Regions from separate parts of the Streptomyces solicamelliae genome, predicted to be linked through region 3. Evidence: riboswitches for the same ligand, from Rfam matches in the RefSeq annotation. Region 3 holds a riboswitch; each other region holds the start of a gene.
What was found. A riboswitch is a leader RNA that binds a small molecule or an ion and turns the genes downstream of it on or off. The one in region 3 is predicted to bind cobalamin.

Region 1 (7,514 bases), 1.0 Mb from region 3:
AAGCGGCGCAGGGCCTCTTCATAGCGGTTCGGATCGGCGTTCCACATGGCCGCGTGCGGGGCGTGCGGGACGGAGCGAAGGGTGACCAGATCCGGGCGGAGGGCGGCGAGTTCGCGGGACGGCTCCCAGGGCGCGAGGGTGTCGTCGGGGCCGTGGAAGAGGAGCGCGGGGACGCGCAGCGCCTGCGGGTCGGCGGACTCCTGGAGGGTGTCGCCGTACAGCCCGGTCCGGCTGCGCGCGGCGCGGACGGCGAGCGGTACGAGGAGGCTCGGGGTGCCGCGGGCGGCGGCGAGGGCGCGCAGGGTGGCCTCCTGGTCGAGGACCGGGGAGTCGAGCACGAGCCCGGCGACCCGTTCGCGCAGCCCGGAGCCGACGGCGGCGTGCAGCGCCATGGTGGCGCCGGTGGACCAGCCGTACAGGACGACCTTCTCGGCACCGTGCCGTACCGCGTGCCGGATCGCCGCGTCGACGTCGCGCCACTCGGAGTCGCCGAGGTGGCCGAGGCCGTCGGGCGAGCCGGGGGCGCCGGGGTCGCCGCGGTAGGCGGGCAGCAGGACGGGGATCTGCCGGCGGTGCAGGAAGGGCAGCAGGTTCAGCGGGTGCTGCCGGGTGGTGCCGAGGCCGTGCAGGGTGATCACCCAGGTGCGGCGGGGTCCGGGCACGTACCAGGCGGGCAGGGTGCCGAGCTCGCCGGCGATCTCGACGTCCTGGTAGTCGATGCCGAGGGCGCTGAGCGGGGTGCCGGTGTGCAGCTGCGGGGTGAGCCGGACCCGGGCGCCGGTCCGCAGGTCCCCCAGTTCGACGCGTTCGAGGCGGCGTACGACGGTGTCGGGGCTGTGCGGGACGTGGTCGAGGACGGGGCCGACGACGGCGTGCGTCTCGGGGCCCTCGATGCCGTACGTGCCGGGCCGCAGTGCGGCGAGGCTGCGGGTGAGGGTGATCCGGCCGGGGCCGGTGGCGTGCACGGTGAGTCTCGGGTCGCCGGGCAGGGCCCGGCCGGGCGGCAGGTTGAGGGCCGCGTCGCTGGCGTACCGGCCGGCCGCGTAGAGGGCCGCACCGACACCGATCAGGGTGGTGACGGCCGCTGCCGTCGCTGTAGCCGGGCGCACCGTTCCAGTGTCGGCACGGGTGCCGCGGCGTGCCAGCGGACGCGGGGCCGGCGGAGTGACCAGAATCTCATCGGGGCGGGTCCGGGCGGGGTTTCCGGCAGGGTGGACGAGTGCGGCAAAACCGGCACATGCCGCCCGCTCTCCCGCGACTGCGGGCGTGACCGGCGGTCGCACCCCTCTCGTTCGAGTGACCCACGGGCACCCCGAGGGCGAAGCGGAACCACTGGATACCGGATGGAGACACCCCACCGCCTGGCCCAGTTCATCTTCCGTTCACCCAGGTTGCCTACGTTCAACCAGCCACTGACGTCAAACGATTGCCTGGGTAAATGGAACACATCACGCTGCTGCTCGCCATTGTGGTCGTGACAGCTCTCGTGTTCGATTTCACGAACGGTTTCCACGACACCGCGAACGCGATGGCCACCACCATCTCGACCGGTGCACTCAAGCCGAAGACGGCGGTGGCCATGTCCGCCGTGCTGAACCTCGTCGGCGCCTTCCTGTCCGTCGAGGTCGCCAACACGATCTCCAAGGGACTCGTCAACGAGGAGGGCATCCAACCGGAAGTCATCCTCGCGGCACTCGTCGGCGCCATCCTCTGGAACCTGGTGACCTGGCTGGTCGGCCTGCCGTCCAGCTCCTCCCACGCCCTGATGGGCGGCCTCATCGGCGCGACCGTCGCCTCGATCGGCGTCAGCGGCGTCAACGGCGACGTCGTCCTCACGAAGGTCCTCCTCCCGGCCATCGCCGCCCCGCTGGTCGCCGGCCTCGCCGCGATGTTCGCCACCCGCCTCTCGTACCGGCTCGACCGGAACGCCGGCGGCAAGACGACGGAGAAGGGCTACCGGGCCGGCCAGATCGCGTCCGCCGGTCTCGTCTCCCTCGCGCACGGCACCAACGACGCGCAGAAGACGATGGGCATCATCACCCTCGCCCTGGTCGCCGGCGGCGTCCTCGCCCCCGGCTCCAACCCGCCGGTCTGGGTCATCGTCTCCGCCGGTCTGGCGATCGCGCTCGGCACCTACCTCGGCGGCTGGCGCATCATCCGCACGATGGGCAAGGGCCTGACGGACCTCGAGCCGAAGCAGGGCTTCGCCGCCCAGACCAGCGCGGCCACGGTCATCCTGGCCTCCTCCCACCTGGGCTTCTCCCTCTCCACCACGCACTCCTGCTCCGGCGCCGTCATGGGCGCGGGTCTGGGCCGCAAGGGCGGTGTCGTCCGCTGGTCGACGGCCACCCGGATGTTCGTGGCCTGGGGCCTGACCCTTCCGGCCGCGGCGCTGGTCGGCGCCGGCGCCGAGTACGTCGCCCGCCAGGGCGACTGGGGCGTGGCCGCCGTCACGGCCTTCCTGATCACCTCCTGCCTGGCCATCTGGGTCATCTCCCGCCGCCAGGTCGTCGACCACACCAACGTCAACGACGTCGACGACGAGCCCGCGGGCGTCGTCACCACGGCCATCGCCGCCGTCACCCCGCCGCCGGCCGGCTCCGTCGCCGCCGTCGCGGACGAGGGCCTCAAGACCACCATCCCCACGCCGGCCCCCACGGACCCGGCAGCTCCCCCGGCCTCCGCCGCCGCGGTGTAAGGAACGAACGACATGAAGATCGACTGGGCAGCTCTCGGCTCCGTCTTCGGAGTCAGCCTCGTGGCGACCGTCGCCCTCGTGGGCCTCTTCACCCTCGGCGTCGTCGGCCTCTCCAAGCAGGAGCAGGCCGCCGCGCAGGGCGGCTCCGCCACCCTGGCGCGCACCGGCGCGTACGCCTGCTTCGCACTGTGCGCGGCGGCCGTCGCGTACGGCATCTATCTGATCGTCGCCTGACGATCCGGGAACCACCGGCCGGGCGGGCCGCACCTTCGGGTGCGGCCCGCCCGGCCGTCGTGTCTGTGGTGCTTCGCACAGTGACCCGTCGCAGGTCAAGGGTGAGTTGACGGCTGTTCGCGGGGCGTGGTGGACTCACGGGGCCATTACGGCGGCAACGAAGAGGAAGCCCGGTGCGAATCCGGCGCGGTCCCGCCACTGTGACCGGGGTACGAGACAGTCCCCCGGGAGCCAGGAACTCTCGCCGCCGGTCACGTCGAGCCAGGGCGCGGACCCTGAGTGAGGACAATGCGCCATGCCTGGCCGCAGCACAGCCACAGCTGTCTACGCGTACGGCGCCACCGCCGGTCTGGTGGCCGATCTCGCCCTGGGCGACCCCCGCCGGGGCCACCCCGTCGCCGCTTTCGGCCGCGCCGCCGGAGCGGTCGAGCGGCTGCTCTGGCGCGACCACCGCGGCTGGGGCGCGCTGCACACCGCCGTCTGCGCGGGCGGCGCGGCCGCCGCGGGGGCGCTCGCGGCCCGGGCCGTACGAGGCCGGGGCGCCGCGTCCGTGGCGCTGACCGCCGCCTCCGTCTGGGCCGTCGTCGGCGGCACCACCCTGGGCCGGGAGGCCCGCGCCATCGGCGGCGCACTCGCCGCCGGCGACCTGGACGTCGCCCGCGAGCGGCTGCCGCATCTGTGCGGCCGCGACCCGCAGTCCCTGGACGGTCCGGCGATGGCCCGCGCGGTCGTGGAGTCGGTCGCCGAGAACACCTCCGACGCGGTGGTGGGCGCGCTGGTCTGGGGTGCGGTGGCGGGCGTGCCGGGCCTCGTCGGCTTCCGCGCGGTGAACACCCTGGACGCGATGGTCGGCCACAAGTCGCCGCGGTACCGCCGGTTCGGCTGGGCCTCGGCGCGGCTCGACGACCTGGCCGGCTGGCCCGGCGCCCGGCTGACCGCGGCGCTCGCCGTCGCCGCCGGCGGCGACCCGCGCGGCGCGGTCCGCGCCTGGCGCGCGGACGCGGCGAAGCACCCGAGCCCCAACGCGGGCCCGGTGGAGGCGTCGTTCGCGGGGGCGCTCGGGGTACGTCTCGGGGGCACGCTCGCGTACGGCGGCCGGGTCGAGCACCGGCCGGTGCTCAACGGGGCGGGACGGGCGGTGGCGGTCGCCGACATCGAGCGGGCGGTGACGCTGTCGCGCCGGGTGACGGCACTGACGCTGGGGGTCTGTGTGGGCGGCCGGATGATCGTGAACGCGATGAAGCGGAGGGGTGCATGAGAGGCGGGGGGCTGCTGGTCGCCGGGACCACGTCCGACGCGGGCAAGAGCGTCGTCACGGCCGGCATCTGCCGCTGGCTGGTCCGGCAGGGGATCAAGGTCGCGCCGTTCAAGGGACAGAACATGTCCCTGAACTCCTTCGTGACCCGGGAGGGCGCGGAGATCGGCCGGGCGCAGGCCATGCAGGCGCAGGCGGCGCGGGTCGAGCCGACCGCGCTGATGAACCCGGTGCTGCTGAAGCCCGGGAGCGACCGGTCCAGCCAGGTCGTGCTGATGGGCAGGCCGGTCGGCGAACTGAGCGCCCGCGGGTACCACGGGGGCCGGCAGAAGGAGCTGTTCGAGCCGGTGCTCGCCTGCCTGGATGAGCTGCGGAGCACGTACGACGCGGTGATCTGCGAGGGCGCGGGCAGCCCCGCCGAGATCAACCTGCGGCGCACGGACATCGTCAACATGGGCATCGCGCGGGCGGCGGAGCTGCCGGTGGTGGTCGTCGGGGACATCGACCGGGGCGGGGTGTTCGCCCAGTTCTTCGGCACGACGGCGCTGCTCGCGCCGGAGGACCAGCGGCTGATCGCCGGATACCTGGTGAACAAGTTCCGCGGCGACGTGACGCTGCTGGAACCGGGGCTCGACATGCTGCACGGCCTGACCGGGCGGCGGACCCTCGGCGTCCTGCCGTACGCGCACGGGCTCGGCATCGACGAGGAGGACGGCCTGCGGGTCTCGCTGCGCGGCGCGGTGCGGGAGTCGGTCGTCGCGCCGCCGGTCGGCGAGGACGTGCTGCGGGTCGCGGTGTGCGCGGTCCCGCTGATGTCCAACTTCACGGACGTGGACGCGCTGGCGGCCGAGCCGGGCGTGGTGGTGCGGTTCGTGGACCGCGCGGAGGAGCTCGTCGACGCGGACCTGGTCGTCGTACCGGGGACGCGCGGGACTGTGAAGGCGCTGGCCTGGCTGCGGGAGCGGGGCCTCGCGGACGCGCTCGCGCGGCGCGCGGCGGAGGGCCGGCCGGTCCTCGGCATCTGCGGCGGCTTCCAAGCCCTGTCGGAGCACATCGAGGACGAGGTCGAGTCCAAGGCGGGCAGCGTGGCCGGGCTCGGGCTGCTGCCCGTACAGGTCCGCTTCGCGGTGGAGAAGACCCTGGCCCGCCCGGTCGGCGAGGCGCTCGGCGAGCGCGTCGAGGGCTACGAGATCCACCACGGCGTCGCGGACGTACAGGGCGGGGAGCCGTTCCTGGACGGCTGCCGGGTGGGCGCGGTGTGGGGCACGCACTGGCACGGCTCGCTGGAGAGCGACGGCTTCCGCCGCGCTTTCCTCCGCGAGGTCGCGGCGGCCGCTGGCCGCCGCTTCGTCCCGGCCCCGGACACGTCGTTCGGCGCGCTGCGGGAGGACCAGCTGGACCGCCTCGGCGACCTGATCGAGGAACACGCGGACACGGACGCACTCCTGCGGCTGATCGAGCAGGGCCCGCCCGAGGGCCTGCCGTTCGTGCCGCCGGGGGCGCCGTGAGGACGGCCCGGGGGGCGGCTGCGGGCCGGGGGGCGGGGCGCGCGCCGGGCACCGCCCCGGCGTGGTGCCTGCCTGTTCGGCCCCGGCGGGGTCCAGGGGCGGGGCCCCTGGTCACGGGGAGGGGCGGGGTGGGGCAAGAGCCCGCCGCAGGCGCACGGCCCGCCGCGCCCGCCGACCGCATCCGACCCTCCGCCCCCCGCACCCACTTCGTACTCGACGCCCACCGCGAAGGAGCGATCACCCGATGAGCACCCGCTACCCGTTCACGGCCGTCGTCGGCATGGACGATCTACGTCTCGCGCTGCTGCTGAACGCCGTCAGCCCCGCCGTGGGCGGGGTGCTCGTGCGGGGCGAGAAGGGGACCGCCAAGTCGACCGCCGTGCGGGCGCTCGCCGATCTGCTGCCGGCGGTACCGGTCGTCGCCGGGTGCCGGTTCAGCTGTGATCCGGGGGCGCCCGATCCGGGGTGTCCCGACGGGCCGCACCAGGGGGACGCTTCCGGCTCCCGCGCCGCGCGCATGGTCGAGCTCCCCGTCGGCGCGTCCGAGGACCGGCTCGTCGGGGCGCTGGACATCGAGAAGGCGCTCGCGGACGGGGTGAAGGCGTTCGAGCCGGGGCTGCTGGCCGACGCGCACCGGGGGATCCTCTACGTCGACGAGGTCAACCTGCTGCATGACCACCTGATCGATCTGCTGCTCGACGCCGCCGCCATGGGGTCCTCCTACGTCGAGCGCGAGGGCGTGTCCGTGCGGCACGCCGCACGGTTCCTGCTCGTGGGGACGATGAACCCCGAGGAGGGCGAGCTGCGGCCGCAGTTGCTCGACCGCTTCGGGCTCACCGTCGAGGTCGCCGCCTCGCGCGAGCCCGAGCAGCGGGTCGAAGTGGTGCGCCGGCGGCTGGCGTTCGAGGACGACCCGGCCGTGTTCGCCGCCCGCTGGGCGGACGAGGAGGCCGCGCTGCGGGACCGGATCGTCGCCGCGCGCGCCCTGCTGCCGCAGGTCGTGCTCGGGGACGCCGCGCTGCTCCAGATCGCCGCGACCTGCGCCGCGTTCGAGGTCGACGGCATGCGCGCCGACATCGTCATGGCCCGCACCGCGACCGCCCTCGCCGCCTGGGCGGGGCGGACCGAGGTGACCTCCGACGACGTACGGCAGGCCGCGCTGCTCGCGCTTCCGCACCGCCGGCGACGCAACCCGTTCGACGCCCCGGGCCTCGACGAGGACAAGCTCGACGAGACCCTGGAGCAGTTCAAGGACGACGACGAGCCCGATCCCGATCCGGACGGGCCCGGCGACGGCGGACCCGGCGGCGGGGGCGTTCCCCCGCAGGGCGAAGGCCCCGACGCCGCCCCCGAGAGCCCCGCACCGGCCGACGCGCCTGCCCAGGCCCCCGCGCCCGGCGGGCCCGGTGCCGGTGACCGCGCCGCCGTGAAGGCCGCCGAGCCGTTCCGTACGAAGATGCTGAGCGTCCCCGGCCTCGGCGAGGGCGCCGCCGGCCGCCGCTCCCGGGCGCGTACCGCGCACGGGCGGACGACCGGCGCGACCCGCCCCCGCGGCACGCTGACCAAGCTCCACCTCACCGCCACCGTCACCGCCGCCGCCCCGCACCAGAAGGCGCGCGGCCGCTCCGGCCCGGGCCTCGTCGTCCGGCGCGACGACCTGCGGCAGGCGACCCGCGAGGGCCGCGAGGGCAACCTCGTCCTCTTCGCCGTGGACGCCTCCGGCTCCATGGCCGCCCGGCAGCGCATGAGCGCCGTCAAGGGCGCCGTGCTCTCGCTGCTCCTCGACGCGTACCAGCGCCGCGACAAGGTCGGCCTGATC
Region 2 (7,514 bases), 3.3 Mb from region 3:
GGTGTCGGTGTTCTTCGCGGCCACCGCGATCCGCTTGTACGCCGTCTCCATCTCCTCGCGCGCCGGCCGGCCGTCGAGGCCGCGGCCGTACGCGTAGCCGCCCCACACCGTGTACACCTCGGCGAGGTCGGCGTCGGTGCGCCAGTCGCGGGAGTCGATCAGCTGGAGCAGGCCCGCGCCGTACGTGCCCGGACGGGAGCCGAAGATACGGGTGGTGGCGCGGCGCTCGTCGCCGTGCGCGGCGAGGTCGGCCTGCGCGTGCGCCCGTACGTAGTTGTCCTCGGCCGACTCGTCGGCAAGCCCGGCGACCAGCCGGACGGCGTCGTCGAGCAGGCCGATGACGTGCGGGAACGCGTCCCGGAAGAAGCCGGAGATGCGGAGGGTCACGTCGACGCGCGGGCGGCCCAGCTCGGCGAGCGGCACCGCCTCCAGGCCCTTCACACGGCGGGACGCCTCGTCCCACACCGGGCGGACGCCGAGCAGCGCCAGCGCCTCGGCGACGTCGTCGCCGGCGGTGCGCATCGCGCTCGTGCCCCACAGCGACAGGCCCACCGAGGTCGGCCACTCGCCGTTGTCGGTGCGGTACCGCTCCAGGAGCGAGTCGGCGAGCGCCTGGCCGGTCTCCCAGGCGAGCCGGGACGGCACGGCCTTCGGGTCGACGGAGTAGAAGTTGCGGCCGGTCGGCAGCACGTTGACCAGGCCGCGCAGCGGCGAGCCGGACGGGCCGGCCGGCACGAAGCCGCCGTTCAGGGCGTGCACGGCGTGGGTGAGTTCGTCGGTGGTGGCCGCGAGGCGCGGGACGACCTGCTCGCAGGCGAAGCGGAGCACCGCCGCGACCTCCGGGCCGTACGCGTCGGGCACCGCGGCGACGTTCCAGTCCGCGTACTCCATCGCCTCGACCAGCTCGCGGGCCTTCGCCTCGGCCTCGTCGGCGGTGACGCGGGTGGCGGCCGACTCGTCCAGGCCCAGGGCCTCGCGCAGACCGGGCAGGGCCTGCGTGCCGCCCCAGATCTGACGGGCCCGCAGGATCGACAGGACCAGGTTCACCCGGGCCTCGCCGGTGGGCGCGCCGCCGAGGACGTGCAGACCGTCGCGGATCTGGGCGTCCTTGACCTCGCACAGCCAGCCGTCGACGTGCAGCAGGAAGTCGTCGAAGCCGTCGTCGTCGGGCCGCTCGTCCATGCCGAGGTCGTGGTCCAGCTTCGCGGCCTGGATCAGCGTCCAGATCTGGGCGCGGATCGCCGGCAGCTTCGCCGGGTCCATGCTGCTGATCTGCGCGTACTCGTCGAGCAGCTGCTCCAGGCGGGCGATGTCGCCGTACGAGTCGGCGCGCGCCATCGGCGGCACGAGGTGGTCGACGAGTGTGGCGTGGACGCGCCGCTTGGCCTGGGTGCCCTCGCCGGGGTCGTTGACGAGGAACGGGTAGACCAGCGGCAGATCGCCCAGCGCCGCGTCCGGGCCGCACGCCGCGGACAGGCCCGCGTTCTTGCCCGGCAGCCATTCGAGGTTGCCGTGCTTGCCCAGGTGGACCATTGCGTCCGCGCCGAACCCTCCGTCCTCGGCTCGGGCGGCGATCCACCGGTAGGCGGCCAGGTAGTGGTGCGAGGGCGGCAGATCGGGGTCGTGGTAGATCGCGATCGGGTTCTCGCCGAAGCCGCGCGGCGGCTGGATGAGGATCAGCAGGTTCCCGCGGCGCAGGGCCGCGAGGACGATGTCGCCCTCCGGGTTGCGGGACCGGTCGAGGAACATCTCGCCGGGGGCCGGGCCCCAGTGCTCCTCGACCTGCTCGCGCAGTTCGGCGGGGAGTTCGGCGTACCAGCGCTTGTAGTCGGCGGCCGGGATGCGGACGGGATTCCGGGCCAGCTGCTCCTCGGTGAGCCAGTCCTGGTCGTGGCCGCCGGCCTCGATCAGCGCGTAGATCAGCTCGTCGCCGTCGCCGGAGACCAGGCCGGGGATGTCGGCCGTCGGGCCGAAGTCGTAGCCCTCGGCGATCAGGCGCCTGAGCAGCTCGACCGCGGAGGCCGGGGTGTCGAGGCCGACCGCGTTGCCGATCCGGGAGTGCTTGGTCGGGTAGGCGGAGAGGACGAGCGCCAGCTTCTTCTCGGCGTTCGGGATGTGCCGCAGACGCGCGTGGCGGACGGCGATGCCGGCGACGCGGGCGGCGCGCTCGGCGTCGGCGACGTACGCGGGCAGGCCGTCCTCGTCGATCTCCTTGAAGGAGAACGGGACGGTGATCAGACGGCCGTCGAACTCGGGGACGGCGACCTGGCTGGCGGCGTCCAGCGGGGAGAGACCCTCGTCGTTCTCCTCCCACGCCTCCCGGGAGCCGGTCAGGCACAGCGCCTGCAGGACGGGCACGTCGAGGGCGGCGAGCGCGCCCGCGTCCCACGCCTCCTCGTCGCCGCCGGCCTGCGCCTCGGCGGGCTTGGTGCCGCCGGCGGCGAGGACGGTGGTGACGATCGCGTCCGCACCCTTCAGGCGGTCGAGCAGCTCCGGCTCGGGGGCGCGCAGGGACGCCACGTACAGCGGCAGGGCCTGCGCGCCGGCGTCCTCGATCGCGTCGCAGAGGGCGCCGACGAAGGCGGTGTTGCCGCTCATGTGGTGGGCGCGGTAGTAGAGCACGGCGATGGTGGGGCCGCTGTCGTTCCTCCGCGCACGGTCCAGCGGGCCCCAGGTCGGCGCGGCCGTCGGGGACTCGAAGCCGTGGCCGGTCAGCAGCACGGTGTCGGACAGGAAGCGGGCCAGCTGCTCCAGGTTGTCCGGGCCGCCGTGCGCCAGGTAGGCGTGCGCCTCGGTGGCCACGCCGACCGGCACGGTGGAGGCGCTCATGAGCTGGGCGTCCGGGGCCTGTTCGCCGGTCAGGACGACGACCGGCTTTCCGGCGGCGAGGATCGTGTCGAGCCCCTCCTGCCAGGCGCGGACGCCGCCGAGGAGGCGGACGACGACGAGGTCGGCGTCGTCCAGCAGACCCGGCAGGTCGTCGGCCGGGAGGCGGGACGGGTTGGCGAAGCGGTACTCGACCGGGCCGCCGGCCGCACGGGCGCTGAGCAGGTCGGTGTCGGAGTGCGACAGCAGCAGGATTCGCATGCGAGCGCTGGCCTTCCTCGGGGTTTCCGCGCCCCGGGTGGTCTGGTGGACGGCAGGGAGTTCCTGACTCACCGTCCCCCCGGTGTCGGCGGGGGCCGGCTCACAGTGGCGGGACCGCGCCGGAATCTCACCGGGCTTCCTCCCCGGGGTCCTTCGACCCCATGCCGTCTGCATAGTAGATCCTGGCCGCGGCGGGCCGGGCGGGGCCGCGGAGTCGACCGGATCACACCTCGTGGAAGGCCGGTTTCCCGTGGGTATGCTCGCCGCCATGCCGCCCACCCCACGCACCTCGCCCGAGTCGGGCGAACCTCTCATACGGGACCGAGGCGACGCCTGCCCCGGGGCGCTGCGTCTGCACCCCGCCGACGACGGGCGTCTGGCCCGACTGCGCCTGCCCGCAGGGCGTTTGACGATACGTCAGCTGGAGGTTCTGGCCGACGCGGCGCTCCGGCTCGGCGACGGGCAGGTGTCCGTCACGTCCCGCGGCAACGCGGAGCTGCGGGGTCTCGGCGACGGCTGTGGGGCGGAGCTGGCGGCGCTCCTGGCGGACGTGGGCCTGCTGCCCTCGGCGGCGCACGAACGGATCCGCAACATCGTGGCCTCCCCGGCCGCCGGCCTGGACGGACTCGGCTGCGCGGACGTGCAGTTGTGGGCAGGGGAGCTGGACACGCTGCTGTGCGCGCAGGAGTGGACCCCGTCCCTTTCGGGCCGTTTCCTCTTCGTCCTCGACGACGGCCGCGGCGACGTGGCGGGCCTCGGCGGCGATGTGACCTTGATCGCAGAGCCGGACGGCACGGCGCTGCTGCACGTCGGCGACGAGGCGTACCGCGTCGCGGCCGCCGACGCCCCCCGCGCGGCCCTGGCCGCCTCGGACGCCTTCCTGCGCGCGGCGCGGGAGAGCGGGGCGTGGCGGGTACGGGAGCTGCCCGAGGACGAGGCCCTCGACCTCGCCGCCGCGCTCGCCCGCGCGGGCGTGGACGCCGAGCGCGTCCCCGTACCGCCGCCGCTCCCGCAGGGCGCGCCGCCCGTGCCCGGGGTGCTCGGGGCGGACGCGCTGTACGTGCTCGCGCCGCTCGGGCGGTTCACCACGGGCCAGTTGCGGGCGCTGGCGGCCACCGGCCCGGTGCGGCTCACGCCCTGGCGCGGGGTGGTCGTGACCGGCGCGGGCGCCGGGCGGCTGCCCGCCCTGGCCGCGTACGGCCTGATCACCCGCCCCGACTCGCCCTGGACGGGCGTCGGCGCGTGCACCGGCCGCCCCGGCTGCGCCAAGTCCCTCGCGGACGTCCGGGGCGACGCCCTCCGGGCCGCCCGCGCGAGCGCCGGGGCGGCGGGCCTGCTCCCGGTCTACCTCTCCGGCTGCGACCGCCGCTGCGGCCACCCGCACGGCGACTGGGTCGACGTCCTCGCCACCGCCGGCGGCGACTACCTCGTGAACGGCGTCCCCGTCCCCCGTACCTCCCTGCCCGAAGCCGTCGCCACGGCCCGTACGACGAGATGAGCGAGAGCAACAGGATGTTCGACTACGAGAAGGACGGCGCGGAGATCTACCGCCGGTCCTTTGCCACGATCCGCGCCGAGGCGGATCTCGCGGATCTGCCCGCCGACGTGAGCCAGGTCGCGGTACGGATGATCCATGCCTGCGGCATGACCGACCTCGTCGAGGACATCGCCTACTCGCCGGGCGTCGTCTCCGCCGCCCGCACCGCGCTGCAGGCCGGCGCGCCGATCCTGTGCGACGCGCAGATGGTCGCCAGCGGCGTCACCCGCAAGCGGCTGCCCGCCGACAACGAGGTGCTCTGCGCGCTGTCCGACCCGGCGGTGCCGGAGCTCGCCGCGCAGCTCGGCACCACCCGCAGCGCCGCCGCGTTCGAGGTGCTGCGCGACCGCCTCGAAGGCTCCGTCGTCGCCATCGGCAACGCGCCCACCGCGCTCTTCCACCTCCTGGAGATGATCGCGAAGGGCGCGCCCCGCCCGGCGGCCGTGCTCGGCATTCCGGTCGGCTTCATCGGCGCCGCCGAGTCGAAGGACGCCCTCGCCGCGAGCGAGCTCGGCCTGGAGTACCTGGTCGTCCGCGGCCGGCGCGGCGGCAGCGCCATGACCGCGGCCGCCCTCAACGCCCTCGCCCACGAAGCGGAGATCCAGGCATGAGCACCCCCGGCAAGCTGTACGGCGTCGGTCTCGGCCCCGGCGACCCGAACCTGATGACCGTGGCCGCGGTGAAGGCCATCGCGGCCGCCGACGTCATCGCGTACCACTCCGCCCGGCACGGCCGCTCCATCGCGCGCTCGATCGCCGCGGAGCACATCCGCGAGGACCACGTCGAGGAGCGGCTGATGTACCCGCTCACCGTGGAGACCACGGACCACCCCGGCGGCTACCGGGGCGCGTTGAACGACTTCTACGAGGAGGCGTCGGAGCGGCTCGCCGCGCACCTCGACGCGGGCCGCACGGTCGCCGTGCTCGCCGAGGGCGACCCGCTGTTCTACGGCTCGTACCAGCACATGCACAAGCGTCTCGCGCACCGCTACGACACGGAGGTCATCCCCGGCGTCACCTCGGTCAGCGCGGCGGCCGCCCGGCTCGGGGAGCCGCTGTGCGAGGCCGAGGAGGTGCTGACGATCGTCCCCGGCACACTGCCGGAGGAGGAGCTGACGGCCCGTCTCGCCGGCACGGACTCGGCGGTCGTGATGAAGCTCGGCCGCACGTTCCCGGCGGTCAAGCGGGCCCTGGAGCGCGCGGGCAGGCTGGAGGACGCGCGGTACGTGGAGCGCGCCACGATGGCGGGCGAGCGGACCGGCCGGCTCGTGGACGTGGACCCGGAGTCGGTGCCGTACTTCTCGGTGGCCGTCCTGCCGTCCCGGATCGATCAGGAGCCGCCCGTACGGGAACGCGGCGAGGTCGTGGTCGTCGGGACCGGCCCGGCCGGGGCACGCTGGCTCACCCCGGAGTCGCGGGGCGTGCTGCAGAACGCGGACGACCTGGTCGGCTACACCACCTACCTGGACCGGGTGCCGGTGCTGCGGCCCGGTCAGCGGCGGCACGGCTCGGACAACAAGGTCGAGTCCGAGCGCGCCGAGTTCGCGCTCGACCTGGCCAGCCGCGGCCGCCGCGTCGCGGTGGTCTCCGGCGGCGACCCGGGCGTGTTCGCCATGGCCACGGCGGTCCTGGAGGTCGCCTCGGAGCCGGCGTACTCGGACGTGCCGGTGCGCGTGGTGCCCGGCGTGACGGCCGCCAACGCGGCGGCCGCGGCCGCCGGCGCGCCGCTCGGCCACGACTACGCGACGATCTCGCTCTCCGACCGCCTCAAGCCCTGGGACGTCATCGCGCAGCGGCTGCGCGCCGCGGCGGAGGCGGACCTCGTCCTCGCCCTGTACAACCCCGGCTCCAAGTCCCGTACCCACCAGGTCGCCGCCGCCCGCGACCTGCTCCTGGAACTCCGCGCCCCGCAGACCCCGGTCGTGGTCGCCCGCGATGTCGGCGGCCCCGAGGAGTCGGTCCGCGTGGTCACCCTCAAGACCCTGGATCCCTCCGAGGTCGACATGCGCACCCTCCTCCTGATCGGCTCCTCCCAGACCCAGGCCGTCGAACGCGCCGACGGCCGCACGATCACCTGGACCCCGCGCCGCTACGGCTGAGCGGAACACCGACGTGGGGGCGCTCCGCCCCCACCTCGCCGCCCGGCTCACCCGACCGGCGCGGCATACGGGTTCGGCTCCGGGGACTCGCCATGTCGTGGTGTGAGGGAACGTTTTCGCACCGTCGCACCGTGCTTGCTTGGCAGGGCTGTGACGCGCGCCCGGCACCGGCCGCGGCGCGCGGTCCCCTCCCGAACGGAGCACCCTTCCATGCGCCTGCCAGCGTCGGCAGCCTCCGCAGCCCTCCTCCTCGCCCTCCCGTTCCTCGCGGCCACGCCCTCCGCGGCGGACGCGACCGCCCGGGCCACCGCCCCCGCGCCGCTGCGCGCGGCCGCGAACGCCATCCCGGGCCAGTACATCGTCACCCTCGAGAGCGGCCGGGACGCGAGCGCCTTCGCGACGCAGATGCAAGGGGTGACGCCGCTGCACACGTACAGCTCCGTCCTCGACGGCTTCGCCGCGCGGCTGACGCCCGCTCAACTGGACGCCGTGCGCCGGACCCCGGGCGTCAAGGCCGTCGAGGAGGACGCGACGGTCGAGGTCGCGCCCACCCGGTCCCGGAACGCCGTCGCGGAGAGCTGGGGGCTGGACCGGATCGACCAGCCGTACCTGCCGCTCGACAACCGCTTCGACGTGAACGCCGACGGCCGGGGCGCCGTCGTCTTCGTCGTGGACACCGGCATCGAGTACGGCCACACGGAGTTCGGCGGCCGCACGTACTTCGGCTACGACGCGATCGGCGACGGCCGCGACGGCGCCGACTGCAACGGCCACGGCACCCACGTGGCGGGC
Region 3 (7,514 bases):
ATCGAGACTACGGAGTGAGCACTCACTCCGTCAATGAGTGAGCACTCACTCCGGTCACCTTCCCGCCCCACGCACGTGCCCGAAAGGGGTACCCCGCAGCCACGCCCCACGTGACCATCGCCGCGGCAGCGTCGATACTGCCGAGCGTGGAGACCTCGACCGCCGCCAGCCGAGCCGTCCCATTCAGCTGACACACCATCACGTCGGATCCCAAGGAGACACTCATGCGCATGCTGATCAACGTCCCCGAGACCGTGGTCGCCGACGCGTTGCGCGGGATGGCCGCCGCGCATCCGGAGTTGGCGGTGGACGTGGAGAACCGGGTGGTGATGCGACGGGACGCTCCCGTCGAGGGGAAGGTCGCGCTCGTGTCGGGAGGCGGCTCCGGGCATGAGCCGATGCACGGGGGGTTCGTGGGGCCGGGGATGTTGGCGGCGGCGTGTCCCGGGGAGGTTTTCACGTCGCCCGTTCCCGACCAGATGGTGCGTGCGGCGGCCGCGGTGGACAGCGGGTCCGGGGTGTTGTTCGTGGTGAAGAACTACACCGGGGACGTGCTCAACTTCGAGATGGCCGCCGAGCTCGCCGAGGACGAGGGAATCCAGGTCGCCAAGGTGCTCGTGGACGACGACGTGGCCGTGACCGACAGTCTGTACACGGCCGGGCGGCGCGGGACCGGGGCCACGCTGTTCGTGGAGAAGATCGCCGGGGCGGCCGCCGAGGAGGGGCAGCCGCTGGAGCGGGTGGAGGCGATCGCCCGTCAGGTCAATGCGAGCTCACGGAGCTTCGGGGTAGCGCTGAGCGCGTGTACGACGCCCGCCAAGGGGAGTCCCACTTTTGAGCTGCCTCCCGGTGAGCTGGAGTTGGGAATCGGGATTCACGGCGAGCCGGGGCGGGAGCGGCGGGCGATGATGACCTCCCGGGAGATCGCCGACGTCGCCGTCGACGCCGTGCTCGACGATCTGCGGCCCGACGGACCCGTGCTCGCGCTCGTCAACGGGATGGGCGCCACCCCGCTCCTCGAGCTGTACGGGTTCAACGCCGAGGTCCAGCGCGTACTGGCCGAGCGCGGCGTGCCGGTCGCCCGCACCCTGGTCGGGAACTACGTGACCTCGCTCGACATGGCAGGCTGCTCCGTGACGTTGTGCCGCCTGGACGAGGAACTGCTCCGGCTCTGGGACGCGCCGGTGGAGACGCCCGCGCTGCGCTGGGGTCGTTGAGCCGCGAGAAGGGGAGTGCCTGAAGTGACTCGGTACGACGGTGAGTTCTTTCGGCGGTGGCTGGTCCTGACCGCTGCCGCCGTGGAACGGGAGGCCGGGCGGCTCACCGAGCTGGACTCGGCGATCGGCGACGCGGACCACGGCGTGAACCTGCGGCGCGGGTTCGCCGCCGTCACGGCCGTACTGGACAAGGAGGCGCCGGACACGCCGGGCGCGGTCCTGACGCTCGCGGGGCGGCAGCTGATCTCCACGGTGGGCGGGGCGTCCGGACCGCTGTACGGGACGCTGCTGCGGCGCACCGGCAAGGAGCTCGGCGTCGAGGCGACCGTCGGCCGGGAGCGGCTCGCCGCCGCGCTCGGCGCCGGGGTTGCGGCCGTCGCGCAGCTCGGCGGGGCGCAGGCCGGGGACAAGACGATGCTGGACGCGCTCCTTCCGGCCGTCGAGGGGCTGGGCGAGTCGTTCGCGGCAGCCCGCGACGCGGCCGCGCAGGGCGCCCTGGCGACCGTGCCGCTGCAGGCCCGCAAGGGCAGGGCCAGCTACCTCGGGGAGCGGAGCATCGGACACGAGGACCCGGGGGCGGCCTCCTCCGCGCTGCTGATCGCCGCCCTCGCGGAGGCGGCCGCGTGACCGCCGACGATCGGGCGTACGTCGGCCTCGTGCTCGTCTCGCACAGCGCCGCCGTCGCCTCCGCCGTCGCCGAACTCGCCCGCGGGCTCGCCGGCGGCGGCCCGACCGCGCCGCTCGCCGCGGCGGGCGGCACCCCCGACGGCGGGCTCGGCACCAGCTCCGAACTGATCGCCGACGCCGCGCGGGCCGTCGACCGGGGCGCGGGCGTGGCGCTGCTCGTCGACCTCGGCAGCGCCGTGCTGACGGTGAAGGCGCTGCTCGCGGAGGGCGACGAACTCCCCGCGGGGGCGCGGCTCGTGGACGCACCCTTCCTGGAGGGCGCGGTCGCCGCGCTCGTCACGGCGAGCGCCGGCGGCGACCTGGACGCGGTGGCCGCGGCGGCCTCGGAGGCGTACGGCTACCGCAAGGAATGACCGGGCGGAAGAGGTCTGGGAGGGGCTCGGGAGGGGCCGGGAGGAGGTCCGCAAGGGGTCCGGAGGAGGTCCGGAAGGGGCCCGTACTCCTTCCGGACCTCGTCCGCCGAAACCGGGCCATGTTGTGATGCGCCTGGTCAACGCACTAATGTCGCAGGGCCTTGGTGTACGGGAAACCGGTGCAGTACCGGTGCGGCCCTCGCCACTGTGATCGGGAGGTCCGGCTCCATCCCCTCGTGGGAGGCCACTGGACCGCCGCGGGTGACCGCTGCGGTGTGGGAAGGCGGAGTCCGGGCGGCATGACCGTCAGCCAGGAGACCGGCCAAGGTGCGTTGTCCATCCACGAGGTGCTGGAGAGGGTCTCCCAACCATGCATATAGCCGAGGGGTATCTGCCCCCCTTGCACGCGGCGGCCTGGGGCGCGGCGTCCGCCCCCTTCGTCGTCCACGGCGTCCGCGCCCTGACCCGTGAGGTCAAGGCCCACCCCGAGTCCACCCTGCTGCTCGGCGCGTCCGGCGCGTTCACTTTCGTCCTCTCCGCCCTCAAGCTGCCGTCCGTGACGGGTAGTTGCTCGCATCCGACGGGTACGGGGCTCGGCGCGATCCTGTTCCGGCCGCCGATCATGGCGGTGCTCGGCACGATCACCCTGCTCTTCCAGGCCCTGCTGCTGGCCCACGGCGGTCTCACGACCCTCGGCGCGAACGTCTTCTCGATGGCGATCGTCGGGCCCTGGGCGGGGTACGGCATCTACCGGCTGCTGCGGCGGTTCGGCCTGCCGCTGATGGTGAGCGTGTTCGCCGGCGCGTTCCTCGCCGACCTCACGACGTACTGCGTCACCAGCGTGCAGCTGGCGCTGGCCTTCCCCGACCCGAGCACCGGCTTCGTCGGCGCGCTCGCGAAGTTCGGCTCCATCTTCGCGGTGACGCAGCTGCCGCTGGCGGTCAGCGAGGGGCTGCTCACGGTGCTCGTGATGCGGCTGCTGACCCAGTCCAGCAAGGGCGAGCTGACGCGCCTGGGCGTGCTGCTCCAGGGCGGCGGCAAGGGCGGAGCGCAGGACGGTACGACGACGGGGGCGGCGGTCCGATGATGAGCCGTAACGCGAAGATCAACGCTCTGCTGCTGCTCGCGGTGGCCGCACTGGCCGTACTGCCCCTGGCGCTCGGGCTCGGCGACCACAAGGAGGAGCCGTTCACCGGCGCGGACGGCGAGGCCGAGGTGGCGATCACCGAGCTGGAACCTGACTACAAGCCCTGGTTCAGCCCGCTGTACGAGCCGCCGTCCGGCGAGATCGAGTCGGCGCTGTTCTCGCTCCAGGCCGCGCTCGGCGCGGGTGTGCTGGCGTACTACTTCGGGCTGCGCAAGGGACGGAAGCAGGGCGAGGCGCGGGCGCGGGCGGGTGTGGGTGCGGAGAGTGACTCGCCGGTCGGCCCGACGGTGCCCGCATCCGTGCCTGCGAGCACGGACACGGACGGTGCCGTACGGGACGGCGATCCGGAGGCCGCGCCGAAGACCGAGCGCGCACCGCACCCCTCCCCCGAGGCCTGACCCCCGGTGCTGCCCATCGACGTGGCGGCGCACAGCAGTCGCTGGCGCCGCCGTCATCCCTGCGAGAAGGCCGTGCTCGGCTTCGGCCTGACGCTGTGCGCGGTGTCCCTGCCCCCATGGCCGGGCGCGCCGCTCGTCGCGGCGGCGACGCTGGCCGTGCTGCTCGGGCCCGCCGGGGTGCCGGCGCGGCAGCTGTGGCGGGCCTTCCGGATCCCGCTGGGTTTCTGCGTGACCGGCGCGGTGCCGCTGCTGTTCCAGGTCGGCGGTCCCGACGGCCTCGTCACGCTCGCGCCGGACGGCCCGCGGCATGCCGCCGAGCTGCTGCTGCGTACCTCGGCGGCGTCGCTGGGGGTGCTGCTGTTCGCGTTCACCACGCCCGTCTCGGACGTGCTGCCGCGCCTGGTACGGGCCGGGGTGCCCGCGCCGGTCGTGGACGTGGCGCTCGTGATGTACCGGATCGGCTTCCTGCTGCTCGACGCGGTCGCCCGGGTCCGGCAGGCGCAGGCGGCCCGGCTCGGCCTCACCACCCGGGCGGCGACCTGGCGTTCGCTGGCCGGCCTGGGCGCGACGGCGTTCGTGCGCGCCTTCGACCGGGCGCAGCGGCTGCAGACGGGCCTGGCCGGGCGCGGTTACGACGGGACGCTGCGCGTCCTGGTCCCCGAGGCCGCGGTGTCACGGCGGTTCCTCGCGGCGACGGCGGCGCTGCTGGCCGGTCTGGTCGCCCTCACCCTCGTACTCGAAAGGTCTCTGCCGTGAGCAGCGTTCAGCCCCCGGTCGTCCAGCTCGTGCAGGCGGGGTTCGCTTACGAGGACGGGCCACCCGTCTTCGACGGGATCGACTTCGCCGTGCCGGAGGGGCGCGCGATGGCGCTGCTCGGCCGGAACGGCAGCGGCAAGACGACGCTGATGCGGCTGCTCAGCGGTGGCCTGCAGTGCCGGTCGGGCGCGCTGCGGCTGGCCGGCGAGGAGGTCGCGTACGACCGCAGGGGCCTGACCCGGCTGCGGACGACGGTGCAGCTGGTGCTGCAGGACCCGGACGACCAGCTGTTCGCGGCGTCCGTCGGGCAGGACGTGTCGTTCGGGCCGCTGAACCTGGGGCTGCCGGAGGACGAGGTACGGCTGCGGGTGCGCGAGGCGCTGGAGGCGCTGGACATCACGGCGCTGGAGGACCGGCCGACGCACCTGCTCTCGTACGGCCAGCGCAAGCGGGCGGCGATCGCAGGTGCGGTGGCGATGCGGCCGCGCGTGCTGATCCTGGACGAGCCGACGGCCGGCCTGGACCCGCACGGGCAGGAGCGGCTCCTGGAGGTGCTCGGCCGGCTGCGGGACACGGGTACGACGGTGGTGATGGCGACGCACGACGTGGACCTGGCGCTGCGCTGGGCGGACGACGCGGCGGTACTGTCGCCCACCGGGCTCCGCACGGGCCCGATCGAGGAACTGCTCGCCGACGACGCCCTCCTCGCGGCGGCCCGCCTGCGCCGCCCGTGGGGCATGGCCGTCACCCGTCTCCTGCGCGAGCAGGGCCTGCTGCCGGAGGACGTACCGGGCCCGCGGACCGCGGAGGAACTGGACGCGTGGGCGGAGACGGCACAGGGCACCCACAGGCCCACCGGCTGACGCGACCGGGCGGGCGGGCCACGGGCGCCCGCCCGAGCGGGCGGGCGAGTGGACGGACGGGCCAGGCGGCCGAGCGGCGGGGCGCCCACCAGGCGGACCACCGTCGTCCGCCGCCCCTCGGCCGCCGTGGCCGTGGCGGACGCACCGCCCGCTCCGGCCTCTCCACCACCCTCAGTCGTCCGCCGCCACCAGTACCGTCATCCGCCTCGCGCCGCGGTCGATGATCACGAACTCGTGGAACTCCCCGTGCACCGGTCCCCAGTCGTGGTACGCGTCGTCCGCGAGCTCGGTCAGGCGGTACACACAGTCGGCCTCCGCCCAGTCGTCGACGGTCGATTCCGTGCGCAGGTCCGCCGCCAGGCCGACGGGGACGGGCTCGTACTGGTCCGCCCACTCCCACAGCTGCCGCGCGGCCTCCGCCGCGCGAACCGGCTCGTACGCCTCCGGCGTGACCCGGCTCAGCCAGTACGGGCCGTGCCGCATGCCGTCCGGCGTGACTCCCCCGCCCGCATAGTCGTCGCGGAACTGCTCGTGGCCGATGAGCGCAGTGAGCAGTTCCCGGTCCGCGAGGGGCGCCGCGGGCAGCCGGAGCCGCTTGATGTCGACCCACCGGTAGGCATGCGCGTACCTGCGCTGGAAGGGGTGGTCCCGGAAGTTCAGGAAGGTGCTGTCTTCGTGGGTGAGCGCGTACTCCATGGCACCCGAGGCTACCGAGTAGTACACGTCACGCCCCGATCCTTCTGCAACTAGTTGCAGAACCGTGCCGCGGTCCCTTAGAACTGGGGTGACGACCCCGCGCGAGGAGGCCCCCATGTCCGCGACCCCGGCCCAGGCCCCGGCCACCACCCCGTACCCGCATCTGCTGAGCCCGCTCGACCTCGGGTTCACCACCCTGCCCAACCGGGTGCTCATGGGCTCGATGCACGTCGGCCTCGAGGAGACCGAGCACGGCTTCGAGCGGATGGCCGCCTTCTACGCCGAGCGCGCCCGCGGCGGCGTCGGCCTCATCGTGACCGGCGGCATCGCGCCCAACGACGCCGGCCGGCCGTGGGACGGCGGCGCCAAGCTGACCACCGACGACGAGGTCGTCGAGCACCGCCTGATCACCGACGCGGTGCACGCCGAGGGCGGCCGGATCGCGATGCAGATCCTGCACTTCGGCCGGTACGCGTACCACGAGGGCCTGGTCGCCCCCAGCGCGATCAAGGCCCCCATCAGCCCCTTCGTACCGAACGAGCTCAGTGACGCCGAGGTCGAGCAGACCGTCGAGGACTACGCCCGCTGCGCCGAGCTCGCGAAGGCCGCCGGGTACGACGGCGTCGAGGTGATGGGCTCCGAGGGCTACCTGATCAACGAGTTCATCGCCTCCGCCACCAACCAGCGCACCGACCGCTGGGGCGGATCGTACGAGAACCGGGTCCGCTTCCCGCTGGAGATCGTCCGCCGGATCCGCGAGCGGGTCGGCGAGGACTTCATCGTCATCTACCGGCTCTCCATGCTGGACCTCGTCCCCGGCGGCTCCACGCTCGACGAGGTCGTCGCGCTCGCCAAGGAGATCGAGGCGGCCGGCGCGACGATCATCAACACCGGCATCGGCTGGCACGAGGCCCGGATCCCGACCATCGCGACGTCCGTGCCGCGCGGCGCGTACACCTGGGTCACGAAGCGGCTGATGGGCGCGGTGTCCGTGCCGCTGGTCACCAGCAACCGCATCAACACCCCCGAGGTCGCCGAGGAGATCCTCGCCGAGGGTCGCGCCGACATCGTCTCGATGGCCCGCCCCTTCCTCGCCGACCCGGACTTCGTCGCCAAGGCCGCCGCGGACCGCGCCGAGACGATCAACACCTGCATCGGCTGCAACCAGGCGTGCCTGGACCACACCTTCAGCCTGAAGATCACCTCCTGTCTGGTGAACCCGCGCGCCTGCCACGAGACCGAGCTGGTCCTCTCCCCCACCCGGCTCGCCAAGCGCGTCGCCGTCGTCGGCGCCGGCCCGGCCGGTCTGTCCTGCGCGGTCGCCGCGGCCGAACGCGGCCACACGGTCACGCTGTTCGACGCGTCCGACCGGATCGGCGGCCAGCTGAACGTCGCCA
Region 4 (7,514 bases), 3.3 Mb from region 3:
CGCTGCGCACGGCTACGGCGGCCATCGCGGCCCTCCTCACCTCTTCCTTCCACGGTAAGGAGGGGGCTGCGGGGGGACAATCGGGGCATGAGGGAGCGGCTCGCGGAGTCCGAGCGGCCCACGGAGCCCGGGCGGTCCGCGGAGGCCGAGGAGTTCGTCTGGTACGCGGCGTACGGGTCCAACGTGCACACCGCGCGCCTGCGGGCCTATCTCGCCGGGGGCGCGCCGCCGGGCGCGGAGTGCGTGTACCCGGGGTGCCGGGACGCGTCCGAGCCGGTGCGGTCGACGGCGGTGGAGCTGCCGGGCGCGGTGTACTTCGCCACCGAGTCGCCCGTCTGGCACGGCGGGCGCGCCTTCTACGACCCGGGCGCGCGGGGCGTCGCGTACGGGCGGGCCCATCTGCTGCGCGCGGGGCAGTTCAGCGACCTCGTCGCCCAGGAGATGGGCCGGCCCGCGGGGACGGACCTCGATCTGACCGGGGCCGTCGCGCGCGGGCGGCTCGCGCTGGGGCCGGGGCGGTACGAGACGCTGGTCTGCGCCGGGGCGCTCGACGGTCTCCCGGTGCTGACGTTCACCGCGCCGTGGGCCCTGGCGGACGTGCCGCCGCGGCCGCCGTCGCCCGCGTACGTGCGGCACCTGGCCGCCGGCCTGTACGAGGCGGGGGCCTGGGGCGCCGACGAGATCGCCCGCTATCTGGCGGGGCTGCCGGGCGCGGCCGGGCTCTGGACGGCGGCGGAGGTGCGGGAGCTGCTGGGCGGGGCGGCCGTCAGCGCTGCTCCAGGCGGGCCTCCAGCCCGTCCGGTACGGCGTTGAGGCACGGGTTCGCGACTGGCGCTCCCGGCTTTCTTGCACAAAGTTCGAGAGACCACTTGCACACTGTTCAAGTGTCGCGCTAACTTCTACTTGAACAAAGTGCAAGTACCCCGCCCGGGGGTCCGACGAAGGGGAAGATCATGAACGCTCTCGCCACGGTCGCCGCCGGCGCCCAGCTGCTCGTCGCCGCCGCGTTCGTCAGCATCCCCGTGCTGCGGGCCCGCGTCGGGGACCGCGCCAAGGTCGCGGCCGAGGCCGAACTGCGCCGGCAGGGCGCGCGGGACACCGTCCTGGAGGAGAACGGGATGCGCTTCGACGCCGGCGGTCACGAGACCTGGGCGCCGGTCTCGATCGCCGTCCTCGTCGCGGCCCTGGCCGCGCTCAACTTCTTCGGGAGCGACTGGGGCCCGCTGCTGACCTGGATCTTCCAGTCGCTGGTCCTGCTCGGCAACGGCGTGATCCTGTACAGCCAGCTGACCGCCGTCCAGTCCGTGCGGGCCGCGTTCGAGCGCAAGGGCGACCCGACCCTGATGCGCATCGACGTGCCGGCCCTGCTCAAGGCCGCCGAGGACGCCTTCCCCTCCTGGACCCGCGTCCTGACGCACGTCCGCCACACCGCCGTGTTCGGCGGCTCCGTGCTCGCCGTCGCCGTGACCGCGCTCGCCGCGTGACACCGCACCCCCGGACGGGGGACCCCGTACGCGCGAGACCCCGGGCCTCGACCCGGGGTCTCGCGTTTTCGCCTTCTTCGGCTCCGACGGTCAGGCGTTGGGACGCTTGCCGTGGTTCGCCTTCCTCTTCTTGCGCGCGCGCCGCTTGTTGCCTCGCTTGGACATGGGGTTCGTCTCCCTTTGTCGTGCTTGCACGGGCTCGGCCAGTCTAGGAGCGCACCATCCGACCGGCGACCCGGTCCGCGAGGTATCCGAAGGCGGCGGCGAACACCGCCCACAGCGTGGCCTGGACCGCCAGGGCCGCCAGCCGGAAGTCCCACAGGACCGCCGCCGGGAAGCCCTCCGCCACCGCGTCCTCGTTGCCGGGCAGGACCGCGCAGGCGAGCACGACCGCGACGACGAAGCCGGCGAGGGCGACGAGAGTGGCGTTCCAGTTGCCGAGGCGCGGTGCGAGGCGGCGGCCGAGCATCGTCGCGGCGACGCCGAGCAGCACGCTCAGCAGGATCATCAGGAAGAAGAGCGTGGTGCGCTTCCCGATGGTGTCCGGGTTCCCGACGGCCGGCGGGGTCGCCGGGTACTTCAGGAACGGCACCAGATAGACGGTGACGAACGCGGCCCCGGCGGTGAGCGCCGCGGTCGCGCGCGGGGTGAACCGGCCGACGCGGCCGGCCAGGAAGCAGTACGCGAGGGCGGCGATGCCGCCGAGCGCGACGCCGTAGACGAGGACGCCGGTCGCCAGGCCGGCCGTCGACTGGACGGTCCGGCTGACGAGTTCGGCCTCCTCCTCGTGGTGGCCCGGGTGGGCGGCGGCCTCCTTGGCGGCCGCCGCCTCCTCGACCGCGATCGAGGCGTCGACGGACGGCTCGCCCGCGACGTACGCGACGGCGAAGGCGAACAGTCCGGCGATCAGGCCCGCGAGCATGCCGCGGACCAGCAGATTTCTGACGGTGGAACCGTGCACGTGCTCGCCGCCCCTCAGTGGCAGGGGAAGCCGAGCAGGTGGCGGCCGTCGTGCACGAACTCGTGCACGTCGGCGCCCGCGAAGACGGAGACGGCGCCCTGCTCGGCGCCGACGAAGTAGAGGGCGATCAGCATGAGCAGACCGCCGAAGACGGCCCAGGGCAGAACGGCGCGGACCGGAATGGCAGCCGGTACGGCGACGGAAGGGGTGGAAGCGGCGGGGGCGACGGCCTCGGCCATGGTGGAACCTCCTCGGGAGCTCGCGTCCCATACGGTGGTGCGCGACGACGGTCCGCGGGTCTGACTCACCGTCCCTGGGGGCGGCTCACAGTGGCGCGACCGTGCCGGAGTTGCACCGGACTTCCGTCTCGCCGTCGTCGATTTGTCGAATTGTCGCGGTGACCGTACCGCGACGGACGGTCGCCGCCAAGGCCGTGAGGGATGTATCACGATGACGGTACGGCTGACCCTGATCGCGCCCGCGCTCAACTCCGCGCTCCGCGAGGCACGGTTCGCGGACGCGCCCCTGGACCCGGCGGGGCGCGCGGAGGCGGAGGCGGTGGCCGGGGGGTTGCGCGCCGGGGGCGCGCGGGTGCGGATCTCGCCGTCGGAGCGCTGCCGTGAGACGGCGCGGGCGCTGGGCCTGGGCGCGGCGGCCGAGCCGCGCGCGGCGCTCGCGGGCTGCGCGATGGGGCGCTGGGCGGGGCGGCGGCTGGACGCGGTGGCGGCGGAGGAGGGGCCGGCGGTGGCGGCCTGGCTGTCCGACCCGTCGGCGGCCCCGCACGGCGGCGAGTCGCTGCGGGCGGTACGGGAACGGGTCGGCGTGTGGCTGGACGGCCTGGAGCCCGGGCGGGTACTGGCGGTGGTGGAACCGGACGTCCTGCGAGCGGCGGTCGTCCACGCGCTGACGTTGGACGACACGGCCCTGTGGCGCCTGGACGCACGCCCCCTCACCGCCACCCACCTCTCGGGCCGAGCGGGCCGCTGGAACCTCCACCTGGGCGAACCCCTCGCAGGATGAGGGGAAAGCCGACGACACACGGGAGCGGGGGCCGTGGAGGGGGGTGGTGTCCGGGACGTAAAGCGTGATTTGTGGCGCACGAGAAAGAGCACGCAACACGGAGGCCCCGCACGCGCCGTAAATCATGCAGTCCCGGACGCCGCCCCCCGGAACGGCACCCGCGGCACGCACCACGGACTTACGCCGGCTCCGCCCGCACCCGGGGCACGCACCACGGACTTACGCGGACTCCGCCCGCACCCGGGGCACGCACCACGGACTTACGCCGACTCCGCCCGCACCCGGGGCATGCACCACGGACTTACGCCGGCTCCGCCCGCACCCGCGGTGCGCACCACGGACTTACGCCGGCACCTACTCCGACTCCGCCCGCACCAACGCCACCAGCTCCTCCTCCCCCACCCCCAACTCCCGCGCCTCCGCCACCACTTCCCGCACCCTCTCCACAAGACGCGCGCGGGCCGGAGCGGTCGCGCCGGGGACGATGACCGCGCCCCGGCCGCGGCGGAGTTCGATGAGGCCCTCCTCCCGCAGCCGCTGGTAGCCGCGGAGGACGGTGTGGACGTTCACGCCCAGGGAGTCCGCCAACTGGCGTGCCGCCGGCAGCCGTTCACCCGGCTCGGCGGCGCCGTCGGCGAGCGCGGCGCGCACGCAGGCGGCGATCTGGTCGCCCAGCGGTACCGCGGAGGCGGGGTCTACTCGGAACAGCACGTCATCGACCTTCCCGCCGCGCCACCAGCGTGTTCAACAACGCCGCCGCCGTCCGCGCGTCCGCCACGGTGACCGCGAACTCCCGGCCGCCCGCCCGCCGTACGACCAGCGCCTCGCCCGCACGCAGCACCACACCGGTGCGGTGCGCGCGGACCCGGTAGCCCCAGCCCCCGAAGTCCGCCACGGGGTCCACGTCCCGCACGCTCGCGCCCTCGACGTCGTCGAGCGGCACGCGGATCCGGGGCCGCCCGGCCAGCGCCGGCGCGACGGTCAGCCCGCGCCGGTCCGCCGTCACCCGCACCCGGGCGAGCGCCAGCCCCGGCACCCCGACCAGCAGCGGGATCAGGGCCACGGGCCACGGGGCCAGGACCAGGGCCACCAGGCCGGCGAGCAACGTCACCGCACTCAGCGCGGCCAGCACCCCCGAGCCGGTGTCGCGGGACCAGCCCGCCACCTCGCCCGGCCCCAGGGGCAGTTGCTCGTACGGCTCCCCGTCCTCGGCCGCGGGCCGCGCCTCCTCCGGTACGAGCCGGCTCGCCGCCCACCCCACGAGCGCCGCGAGCCCCGCGGCGCCCGCCGCCACGGCCAGGTTGACCAGCGGCGAGGTGACGACCTGCGCATCGGCCGCGTCCAGGTTGTCGCGCAGCATCAGCACCAGCAGGACGCCCAGGAAGCCGGCCGTCGCCCACGCGCCCGCCAGCACCCGCCGGCGCGCGAACACGGTCCAGGCGACGCCCGCCGCGCACAGCAGCACCGCGCCGATCGCGGCCACGCCCGTCCGCGGCGTCCAGCCGTCCGCGCGGCCGTCGACGCCGGAGAAGTGCGTGGCCACCGGGTCGGGCAGCCGCCCCCACCAGGTGGCGAGCACCGCCGCGTACGCCGCGAGCGCGAGCGCGAACGGCAGTGCGGCCAGCAGCGGGAGTCGGATCCGGCGTGTCGTGTCCGAGGTCATCGGCAACCCTCCCCTAGTTCGAGTTGTTCGCACTCTACTAGAACAATCGAAAGAGAGGTCGGCGCGGGCCGAAAATCGTCACACCGGCCCCCGCGCCCTACTCCGCCCCGCACTCGTGGTTGCCGCGGTCCACCACGACCCGGTCCAGCAGGCCGCGCAGTACGTCCTGCTCGTCCGTCGTCAGGTTGGCGAAGAGCTCCCGCTCCGCCTCGCTCACCGCCGCGTCGACCTGGTCGAGCGCCGCCGTGCCCGCGCCGGTGATCTCCACGATGTGCCGCCGCCGGTCCGCCGGGTCGCGGCGCCGCTCGCAGAGCCCGGAGCCCTCCAGGTCGTTGAGGATCGCGACGAGCTGGCTGGGGTCGACCTCCAGCGCGGTGGCCAGGTCCCGCTGGCTCATGGCCCCGGGGGCCAGCCGCATCAGGGTCATGGCGTTCCTCGGGTGCAGCCCCGCGACGGCGAGAGCCGCGCGGATGCGGGCGGCGGTGAGCTCTCCCCGGTACGAGAGGAGGAAGCCGAGGCGGTCGGGGGAGTCAGCTGCTGCCATGGCTCCCACCGTAGCAGCGGGCCCATTGTGGAGCCGGGGGAATCGTTTATAGTCGTCAACGGTTTTCGTCCCCAGACCATTGACCACGTTGGAGTATCCCCATGTTCATCGGCTATGCCTCCGTCGCCGTCCTGCTGGCGTTCGCCCTGTCCGCCTCCGCCTTCCTGACCTTCACCAGGAACCCGCAGATCGTGGGCAGCATGACCAAGCTGGACGTGCCCGAGACCTGGCTGCCCTGGCTCGCCACCGCCAAGGCCGCGGGCGCGATCGGCCTGCTCGCCGGGCTCGCGGTCCCGCTGCTCGGCGGCGCGGCGGCCGTCGGCGTCGCCCTCTACTTCGTCGGCGCGCTCTTCTTCCACCTGCGCAAGAAGGACTTCGCGGTGGCCCCGGTCGTCGTGATCACGCTGCTCGCGGTGGCGGCCCTCGCCCTGCGGACGCTCTCCGCCTGACCCCGCCGAATCCAACGAGACGTAGCGTCTTGCGGGCGCACTCCTCCTGCTGTACGGTCTTCGAAGCGAAACGAGACGCATCGTCTCGCCTGAGCATCCCTGTCGTCGACCACAGGAGTCGCCCTTGTTCCGCGTCCAACTCACCGACGTCACGAAGCGCTACGACACCCGGCTCGTCCTCGACCGGGTCGCCCTCTCCGTCCGCTCGGGCGAGCGCGTCGGCGTCGTCGGCGACAACGGCTCCGGCAAGTCCACGCTGCTCCGGCTGCTCGCCGGCCTGGAGCAGCCGGACAACGGGACCGTGACCGTCGAGTCCCCCGGCGGCCTGGGCCACCTCGCCCAGACCCTGGACCTGCCCGGCACCGCGACCGTCGGCGCGGCCATCGACCTCGCCCTCGCCGGTGTACGGGAGCTGGAGCGGCGCATCCGCGAGGCCGAGGCCGCGCTCGACGCGACCGGCGACCTCGACGACGCCCTCGCCTCGTACGCCGCCCTGCTCGCCGCGTACGAGGCGCGCGGCGGCGCCGACGCCGACCGGCGCGTCGACACGACGCTGCGGCGGCTCGGCGAGCCCTCCCCGCTCGACCGAGCCCGCCCCCTCGGCACCCTCTCCGGCGGACAGCGCTCCCGGCTCGCGCTCGCCGCGACCCTGGCCGCCGACCCCGAACTGCTGCTGCTCGACGAGCCGACCAACGACCTCGACGACGAGGCCGTGGCCTGGCTGGAGGAGCGGCTGCGCGCCCACCGGGGCACGGTCGTCGCCGTCACCCACGACCGGGTCTTCCTGGACCGGGTCACCTCGGCCGTCCTGGAGGTGGACCACGAACGGCACACCGTGCGCCGGTACGGCAACGGGTACGCCGGCTATCTGACCGGCCGCGCCGCCGCCCGTGCCCGCTGGGAGCGGGAGTACGAGGAGTGGAGGACGGAGCTCGCCCGGTACTCGGCCATGGCCGACACCAACATCGACCGCTTCACCGCCATCCCCCGCAAGGCCCCGGCCTCGTTCAGCGGCGCGGGCGCCTTCCGCGCCCGGTCACGGGCGCACGGCGCGATGAGCCGGATCCGCGCCGCCCGCGAGCAGCAGCGGCGGCTCACCGAGCACCCGGTCGCCGCGCCGCCGGAGCCGCTGCGCTTCCGCGCGGACCTGGCGGGCGCGGGCGCGCCGGTCGCGCTGACCGGCGTACGCGTCGAGGGGCGGCTGCGCCTGGACGCACTGGAGCTCGCACCGGGCGAACGGCTCCTCGTCACCGGCCCGAACGGCGCGGGCAAGTCCACCCTGCTCAAGGTCCTCGCCGGCGAACTCGCCCCGGACGGCGGCACGGTGACCGCCCCGCCTCCGGCCCGGGTCGGCCTGCTCCGGCAGGACACCGCCGCGCCCGACGACCCTCGC

Region 1: another riboswitch for cobalamin. It lies ahead of ABZO31_RS06905 (cobalamin biosynthesis protein); the one in region 3 lies ahead of ABZO31_RS02410 (energy-coupling factor ABC transporter permease).
Region 2: another riboswitch for cobalamin. It lies ahead of cobN (cobaltochelatase subunit CobN); the one in region 3 lies ahead of ABZO31_RS02410 (energy-coupling factor ABC transporter permease).
Region 4: another riboswitch for cobalamin. It lies ahead of ABZO31_RS17625 (CbtB domain-containing protein); the one in region 3 lies ahead of ABZO31_RS02410 (energy-coupling factor ABC transporter permease).

What each region holds. Positions count from the first base shown of each region.
Region 1 is NZ_CP160404.1:1,485,771-1,493,284, forward strand. It holds gene ABZO31_RS06890 (alpha/beta hydrolase) at 1-1,109, opposite strand, end outside; gene ABZO31_RS06895 (inorganic phosphate transporter) at 1,439-2,698, shown strand; gene ABZO31_RS06900 (hypothetical protein) at 2,711-2,932, shown strand; cobalamin riboswitch at 3,068-3,196, shown strand; gene ABZO31_RS06905 (cobalamin biosynthesis protein) at 3,228-4,190, shown strand; gene ABZO31_RS06910 (cobyric acid synthase) at 4,187-5,695, shown strand; gene ABZO31_RS06915 (putative cobaltochelatase) at 5,940-7,514, shown strand, end outside.
Region 2 is NZ_CP160404.1:3,792,266-3,799,779, forward strand. It holds gene cobN (cobaltochelatase subunit CobN) at 1-3,087, opposite strand, end outside; cobalamin riboswitch at 3,124-3,268, opposite strand; gene ABZO31_RS17675 (cobalamin biosynthesis protein CobG) at 3,344-4,585, shown strand; gene ABZO31_RS17680 (precorrin-8X methylmutase) at 4,582-5,235, shown strand; gene ABZO31_RS17685 (precorrin-2 C(20)-methyltransferase) at 5,232-6,722, shown strand; gene ABZO31_RS17690 (S8 family peptidase) at 6,933-7,514, shown strand, end outside.
Region 3 is NZ_CP160404.1:489,665-497,178, forward strand. It holds gene dhaK (dihydroxyacetone kinase subunit DhaK) at 225-1,217, shown strand; gene dhaL (dihydroxyacetone kinase subunit DhaL) at 1,242-1,844, shown strand; gene ABZO31_RS02405 (PTS-dependent dihydroxyacetone kinase phosphotransferase subunit DhaM) at 1,841-2,257, shown strand; cobalamin riboswitch at 2,375-2,599, shown strand; gene ABZO31_RS02410 (energy-coupling factor ABC transporter permease) at 2,628-3,344, shown strand; gene ABZO31_RS02415 (energy-coupling factor ABC transporter substrate-binding protein) at 3,344-3,802, shown strand; gene cbiQ (cobalt ECF transporter T component CbiQ) at 3,809-4,558, shown strand; gene ABZO31_RS02425 (ATP-binding cassette domain-containing protein) at 4,555-5,421, shown strand; gene ABZO31_RS02430 (hypothetical protein) at 5,593-6,144, opposite strand; gene ABZO31_RS02435 (FAD-dependent oxidoreductase) at 6,233-7,514, shown strand, end outside.
Region 4 is NZ_CP160404.1:3,782,451-3,789,964, forward strand. It holds gene ABZO31_RS17600 (alpha/beta fold hydrolase) at 1-25, opposite strand, end outside; gene ABZO31_RS17605 (histone deacetylase) at 88-813, shown strand; gene ABZO31_RS17610 (hypothetical protein) at 954-1,484, shown strand; gene ABZO31_RS17615 (50S ribosomal protein bL37) at 1,575-1,649, opposite strand; gene ABZO31_RS17620 (CbtA family protein) at 1,693-2,445, opposite strand; gene ABZO31_RS17625 (CbtB domain-containing protein) at 2,460-2,684, opposite strand; cobalamin riboswitch at 2,717-2,865, opposite strand; gene ABZO31_RS17630 (histidine phosphatase family protein) at 2,896-3,465, shown strand; gene ABZO31_RS17635 (GntR family transcriptional regulator) at 3,820-4,176, opposite strand; gene ABZO31_RS17640 (DUF1648 domain-containing protein) at 4,178-5,128, opposite strand; gene ABZO31_RS17645 (MarR family winged helix-turn-helix transcriptional regulator) at 5,226-5,672, opposite strand; gene ABZO31_RS17650 (DoxX family protein) at 5,774-6,121, shown strand; gene abc-f (ribosomal protection-like ABC-F family protein) at 6,201-7,514, shown strand, end outside.